DNA from 2 places in the Nostoc sp. C057 genome. Region 1 is predicted to be linked to the other one. Evidence: riboswitches for the same ligand, from Rfam matches in the RefSeq annotation. Region 1 holds a riboswitch; the other holds the start of a gene.

Region 1 (3,403 bases):
AGTCCAGACAGTCGGCTCGTTGGTTCAGCTAGCGGTGACACTACTGCTAAGTTGTGGACGCTTGACGGCAATTTGTTTAGAACCCTTGTAGGACACTCGGCGGCAGTATGGAGAGTTGTTTTTAGCCAAGATAGTAAAATGCTAGCGACTGGAAGTGGCGACAACACCGTTAAGCTGTGGACGTTAGACGGCAAGTTATTGAATACACTCAAAGGTCATAAAGCTGGGATTTGGGGAATTGCCTTTACTCCTGATGGAAAAATTGTTGCTTCTGGCAGCGTCGATGCTAGCATCAAACTCTGGAAGCTAGATGGTACTGAAGTAACGACCCTCACTGGACATACCGCAGGGATTAGGGTGGTTGCGATCAGCCCTGATGGAACTTTGCTTGTTTCAGGGGGTGATGACAACACGCTCATTTTGTGGAATTTACAGCGAATTCTTAATCTAGATGTACTAAATTATGGTTGCACTCTGGTGCAGGATTATTTGAAAACTAACACCGCAGTGGAAGAGGGCGATCGCTCCCTTTGTAATATGCCAAAGTTTAAATAATTTCTCTCTTTGGGGCGGATTATTTTGGTGGGTTTTCTTGATGCGATCGCGTTTCTTCTACAAAATTCTTTTGTATTAGGGACTTCAAAGAAATAAATTACTCAAATAAACGAACCACAGAGGCACAGAGAACACGGAGGAATGAGGAGGAGAGAGTTTTTTCGCCAGTTTTTTATTTGGAAGTCCCTTATATAGAAAATTGGTATTATTTACTAATCATGTAATTTGTCAAGTAGCCATACCAAAGCACCTTCAACATTACTAACTTGCTCTCCTGGCGGTATGGCTGGACGATTTACCATCACTACTTTCACGCCCAGTTCTCGCGCTGCAATAATCTTGGGCTTTGTGGCATCGCCACCGCTATTTTTACTCACTATGGTATCAATCTTGTGATCAATCAGGATTTGCCTTTCATTATTGAGGGTAAAGGGCCCGCGATCGCACAATACCATCCCCGGTGGCACTAAGGCATCATCAACAGGAGGGTCAATCATCCGCATCAAGAACCAAATTTCCTCTAAGTGAGCAAAGGCGGCGAGTTCTTGTCTGCCAACCGTCAAAAATACCCGATGTGCTTGGTTTGCTAGAGATGCGGCGGCGGCTTCAACGCTATCAACTTCCATCCAGCGATCGCCACTTCCTTTTTCCCAAGGTGGGCGTATTAACATCAGACGGGGTACTCCGACTTCATTTGCAGCATTTGCCGCATTGAAAGAAATTTGACTAGCAAAAGGATGGGTTGCATCAATTAATAAGTCGATTTGCATTGCTCGGAGATAGCTAGCCAATCCAGCCACACCACCAAAGCCTCCAACCCGTAAATCGCCCAACGGAACTGATGGTTCACGGGTACGACCGGCTAAAGACGTGATTGCATCTACCCCTTGGATAGTCGCGACTCTAGCAGCTAGTTCTGCGGCATCTCCTGTACCACCCAGAATCAAAACGCGCATTAGTGAGATAAAGGTGGAATCTTTGCTAAAATGCCCTTCTTCAGGGCTTCTGGACGCTCTGACCAAGGCAGCAAACCATCTGCTTTGACATAGTATTGACTAGCACATTCTAGTATCGCAGATGCACTATTATCAATGGCTAAATCACCAAACAAATATGTTAATTTACCTTTGGCAGCAAAGGCAACCACACAGGAACGATTACAAGCACTCATGCATTCAACTTCTTGAATTGGGAATTCATCTCGTAACTCCCAATCTTGTGCAAGTTGCTGAAGTTGGTGTAGAAGTTTTTCACCACCACTTTCACCTAAGCGTTTTCCCTCTTGCCAAACGCTAGCACAAGTTTTGCAAACAAATAAAGTATGGTCAGCAACTCCCAAGGGATTCGCTGGGGAAATATTCACAGTAGTAGTCATCTGTACCTCGCAGATATGTGGAACTAGTAAATCTATTTCGGCGGGCATCCTGACTCACTCAATTTGAGATTTTAGATTACATCTCAAATTGGTTTACAGTTGCGGGACAGCGCCGGATTTGCACCGAACTTTCCCCGTTACCTCTGGTAGCTGCTCCCCACCAGAACCGAATAACCTTATCGATCATACACTAGGGTTATCTAAGAAAAGGATATAGGACTCATATTTGATTCTTGAAAAAATTCAGTATAGCTCAAAGACCCTTCTTTCCTCTTGCCTCTTGCCTTCCCAGGCAATTAAGCCACGCTGTGCGAACAAAAATCAAATCGGATTGCTACATAACCTATGCAACAAAATTACAAAAATCAGCTTCTAAATTTTTCAAACACTAAAAACTTTATCGAAACAGAATTCAGGAGTCAGAATACCCTTTCAGGGAAGCAAGCTACAGAATGAATTTTGTGCGACTGGTGGATACGACGGCAAGCGAGTCATCAAGCGTCTTCATTCTGACTTCTGACTTCTGACTTCTGAATTCTTCAATTTATAGGTTTGTATCGCAATGGATTTTTTGACAATTCTAGGATTAGCGGCTGCCACAATAACCACAATTTCTTTTTTGCCACAGATGTTTAAAACATGGCAAACAAAATCAGCAAAAGATGTTTCTTTTTTAACGCTGATTACATTCATAACTGGTATTTTTTTGTGGTTAATTTATGGAATATATCTACAATCTTTACCAATTATTCTTGCTAATAGCGTGACATTGCTTTTTAACTTGATAATTCTATGGCTTAAAATTAAATATAGATAAAGAACCCCTAGATAAGTAAGTTGGTAGAAATAAACCAAATTATGTTATGAAACGTAAATAGTCTTAAAGTCCTTACTAATGACCAATGACAAAGGACAAATGACAAAGGACAAATGACAGCCCTTGCCAGTTAGCCTTAATTGCGCCAACCTACTTACACAAACTCTCGTCAGCCTGTGCGGACTCAAATGAAACCCATAAAGCTGAGTTTTGCTTCTGTAGGCGTGAATTCTATGAGACTGCATTATTCAAACCCCCTAAAAAACGCCTGTGACATCATCTGTATTTGACTCTGAACGCCTCCTTTTCACCCCCACTACCCCAGACACCAACGCTATCCCCATAATCTTCGCCTTTCCCAATGAATATAGCGTAGGTATCACTAGCCTTGGCTATCAGGTAGTTTGGGCAACCTTGGCAATGCGTGATGATGTGCAGGTGAGTCGCCTGTTTACAGATAGTCACGAACAACTCCCCAGAACGCCAGAAATTGTGGGATTTTCGATTTCCTGGGAACTGGATTATGTGAATATTTTAAATTTGCTGGAATCTTTAGAAATTCCTATTCAAGCAAATTCTCGTGATGATTCTCATCCGATAATTTTTGGTGGTGGCCCCGTTCTCACAGCTAACCCAGAACCTTTTGCAGATTTTTT
Region 2 (3,403 bases), on a different replicon from region 1:
GTGAAGAATCAGCCAAAGATATAGCCCTAGCTTCAAATACTACAACACCAGTAGATTCTCGCTCCAAAGTCAACGCCAGGGGTGATTACAAATTCATCAAGCAGTATTTAGCCCAGTTAGAACAGAAGGAAGATAGAAAATTCCGCATCGCTTATTACCAAAACCAAAGTGGCGCTCCCAGAAACGCTCAGTGTAATATCACCCATTTGCTCAAGCTCCTTTACTGCCTTGATAGAAATAAATACAACCCCGACGGCAATAAACGAACCAAACACCCAGCAGGGATGAGTCTTCCAAGTAACATCACAGACGCAGAAAGAGAAAGATTAACCGCTTTACTGCCTCTCTTGACTCATGCTTTGTGGATAGAGCAAAGACTCTACGAAATAATCCAAGAATATATCAGCAACCCCAGAAGAAAGGGTGCTAACGATTTAGCATCAATAGATATACGTAAAACGACGTTGTTGCCTGATAGCAAGTATTCATTCGGGTTTGGTGCGCCAACCGACTTAGCACTACCGATAATCGCATCATATCGGGTATTTTTGGACAAGGAGTATAAATGGATTCTGCCGTTTAACGAATTCGCTGAAGATTTCCTGCAACACTTGTGGAATAACTACTTCCGTAAATACTTGGTGTCGGAGAAAACAGCAGGAAATACAGTCGGCACAAAAATCAGCCGCAATCAAGAGATTTGGGAAAGTTTGTATATCTCTGCACAAAGTTATCTAAATCAGCACTTGGTAAAAATGGTTAACTCTAGCAAGAAAGAAGAGGAATCGAAAGTGACACAAAGTACAAAAAAAAGGGGAAAAGGGAAAAGCGATGAACTCAACGCGACTACTGTCCCTAAATAGCCCAGCTAATTAACACCCCAATATTTTGGCATTTGTTACTTTTGCAAGATGTCTACTAAGCAATAAAAAACGACTCTGCAACACTGAGTAGAAAATAAACGCTTGGTAAAGAATGAGACTTGTCCCGATTAATAGCAAATGCAAGTATAGACCAACCATTGATTTTTATGCAAGCAAATCGCAGTTATGTTAGTATTCAGATGAATCTCGGTTCTAGTGGGGAACAGCCGCTAGAGGAAACGGGGAAAGTCCGGTGTAAATCCGGCGCTGTCCCGCAGCTGTAAACAAGGCTTGCCTTGTGAGTCAGAATGCCCGCCGAAGTTGACTTGTAAATTTTGTACATCTGCGAGGCACAGATAAGTATTTTTATGAAGGTTTATACAACTATTCAGCTTTACATTCTCATAGTCCCATATATCAAGACGCTACAGATTACGACTTTCTATGAGAGGGTAAGCGGTTAATTTTCGGTAGAAATTGTGTCTTGAGATCCAGCGATCGCGATCGCCACTCCAGGATGAGAGTATCACTTGAAATATAGTCACAGCAACAAAAAACTCTTCCCAATCACGCATAGGAATTGCTAAGTTACTAAATTAATACTTCAGTTAATTATCATGCCGAAATTCTATCTTCACCGAACTGGGAAGATTCCTACTGCTATTCATCCCTTTGTTAAACAAACGGCTCTTCCTCAAGGCAAACACAAGCCCAGTCTACTGCAATGGAAAATTATTCAAGATGTTCAAAACATTGCAATATCGATGTATCGGATGATTTATATTGCGATTGCCGACCGTGGGCAGTTACGACATCACTCCTCTGATTCAGGACGAGCAGCAATGAGTAAACGGTTGGATCGACTCAAATAGGTGTACAAGATCGTTCAAAAAAATGCCAAGTTTATTATATTCTGTAATTGTTTTTTTTCTGCTATTAGTAATTGGAATTGCGGCTTATTTCCTAACTGCCCGCAAGTATCAATCCTCATCCACAGTTGCCAATTCCTACGATCAATGGACACTTGACGGCATCCTAGAGTTTTATTGGGGAGAACACATTCACCTTGGTCACTACGGTTCGCCGCCACGACGAAAGGATTTTTTGGCTGCTAAATCTGACTTTGTACATTCTATGGTTAAATGGGGTGGAATAGAAAAATTACCCCCTGGTGCTACCGTCTTAGATGTTGGCTGTGGTATTGGCGGCAGTAGTCGGATTTTAGCGCGAGATTATGGGTTTGCTGTCACAGGGATTACCATCAGTCCTATTCAGGTGAAACGCGCCCAGGAATTAACACCTTTTGGGCTAAATGCCCAGTTTGCGGTTGATGATGCAATGGCATTGTCGTTTCCAGATGCCAGTTTTGATGTGGTCTGGTCAATCGAAGCAGGTCCCCACATGCCAGATAAAACCATTTTTGCTAGAGAATTAATGCGGGTGCTAAAGCCTGGTGGAATGTTGGTTGTAGCTGACTGGAATCAGAGGGATGACCGCCAAAAGCCGCTAAATTTTTGGGAGAAACGAGTAATGCGGCAACTCCTCGACCAGTGGTCTCATCCAGCTTTTTCCAGCATTGAAGGTTTTTCCGAGCTTTTGGCAGGAACAGAATTGGTTGAAGGGGAGGTAATTACGGCAGACTGGACGCAAGAAACCCTTCCTTCTTGGTTCGATTCAATTTGGCAAGGAGTGGCTCGACCAGAGGGATTAGTGCGTTTTGGGCTGTCTGGTTTCATCAAGTCTGTGCGCGAGGTACCGACGCTTTTACTGATGCGTTTGGCGTTTGGTGCAGGATTGTGTCGATTTGGAATGTTCCGGGCTGTGCGGGCAGAGGGAAGCACAGAATTCATGGACAGAAACTTTGCTAACCAAAATCCCTCAAGCTTGGTTAGGTAGCGATCGCAGCTATTTATGAATATTTGGATTTTAAATAAGTTTGGGGGGGTTAAATCCTCTAGTTCTAGAGGCAGAACACAATTGAAGCCTAACTAAATCCCCGTCACAAAACGTAATTATGAATTATGAATTATCGAATTAAGGGATTTGTCGCAGTTCCAAACAAAGCTATCCGTCTGGTATTACAGGGGGTTGGTAATCGATTTGACTACTTTTATGACCATCTTTGGCAACCCCAGGAACCTCGTCAAACGCGATTAGTATTGATTGGACGAGAGCTTGAGCAGGTTCGGATTGAATCATTGGTGTTGGGGGAGGAAGTCAATGCGACCATCCAATAGTGTTTGGCAAGGAAATTTTGGCTACTGGCAAAATAGTTTTATTCATAATAATCTGCTGGTCATTGGTTACACAGCATGGAAAGGATTTCAGTCATTTGGACGGGGAGTTGTCTTATGTGATGTAGATACTCAAGTTACTCAGTCAACAATTACAAACTTTGATACAGTTCCCTTCACCCTCCAGTTTCTCCCCTGCGATCTAATTGGGCTTTACTTGCAATCACAATCACTTAACTCATCTATAATCTCATCAATTTTTCCAGCAGTCGCAACATACAATCCCCATCAAGATATTCTTCTGGT

What was found. Region 1 has a riboswitch for cobalamin ahead of FD724_RS18115 (DUF1636 family protein). Riboswitches for the same ligand answer to the same signal wherever they lie in the genome.
Region 2: it holds a riboswitch for cobalamin, as region 1 does, so the genes downstream of both, FD724_RS32025 (hypothetical protein) here and FD724_RS18115 (DUF1636 family protein) in region 1, are expected to answer to the same signal.

Annotation. Positions count from the first base shown of each region.
Region 1 is NZ_CP040281.1:4,227,927-4,231,329, reverse strand. Features, by position in the region: gene FD724_RS18125 (AAA-like domain-containing protein) at 1-555, shown strand, start outside; gene FD724_RS18120 (cobalt-precorrin-6A reductase) at 768-1,511, opposite strand; gene FD724_RS18115 (DUF1636 family protein) at 1,511-1,930, opposite strand; cobalamin riboswitch at 1,952-2,116, opposite strand; gene FD724_RS40975 (hypothetical protein) at 2,435-2,623, opposite strand; gene FD724_RS18110 (SemiSWEET transporter) at 2,550-2,747, shown strand; gene FD724_RS18105 (radical SAM protein) at 3,018-3,403, shown strand, end outside.
Region 2 is NZ_CP040282.1:71,073-74,475, reverse strand. Features, by position in the region: gene FD724_RS32035 (AIPR family protein) at 1-863, shown strand, start outside; cobalamin riboswitch at 1,055-1,198, shown strand; gene FD724_RS32030 (hypothetical protein) at 1,289-1,438, opposite strand; gene FD724_RS32025 (hypothetical protein) at 1,481-1,735, shown strand; gene FD724_RS32020 (methyltransferase domain-containing protein) at 1,758-2,759, shown strand; partial or broken gene FD724_RS32015 (GTP-binding protein) at 2,891-3,100, shown strand; gene FD724_RS32010 (hypothetical protein) at 3,084-3,403, shown strand, end outside.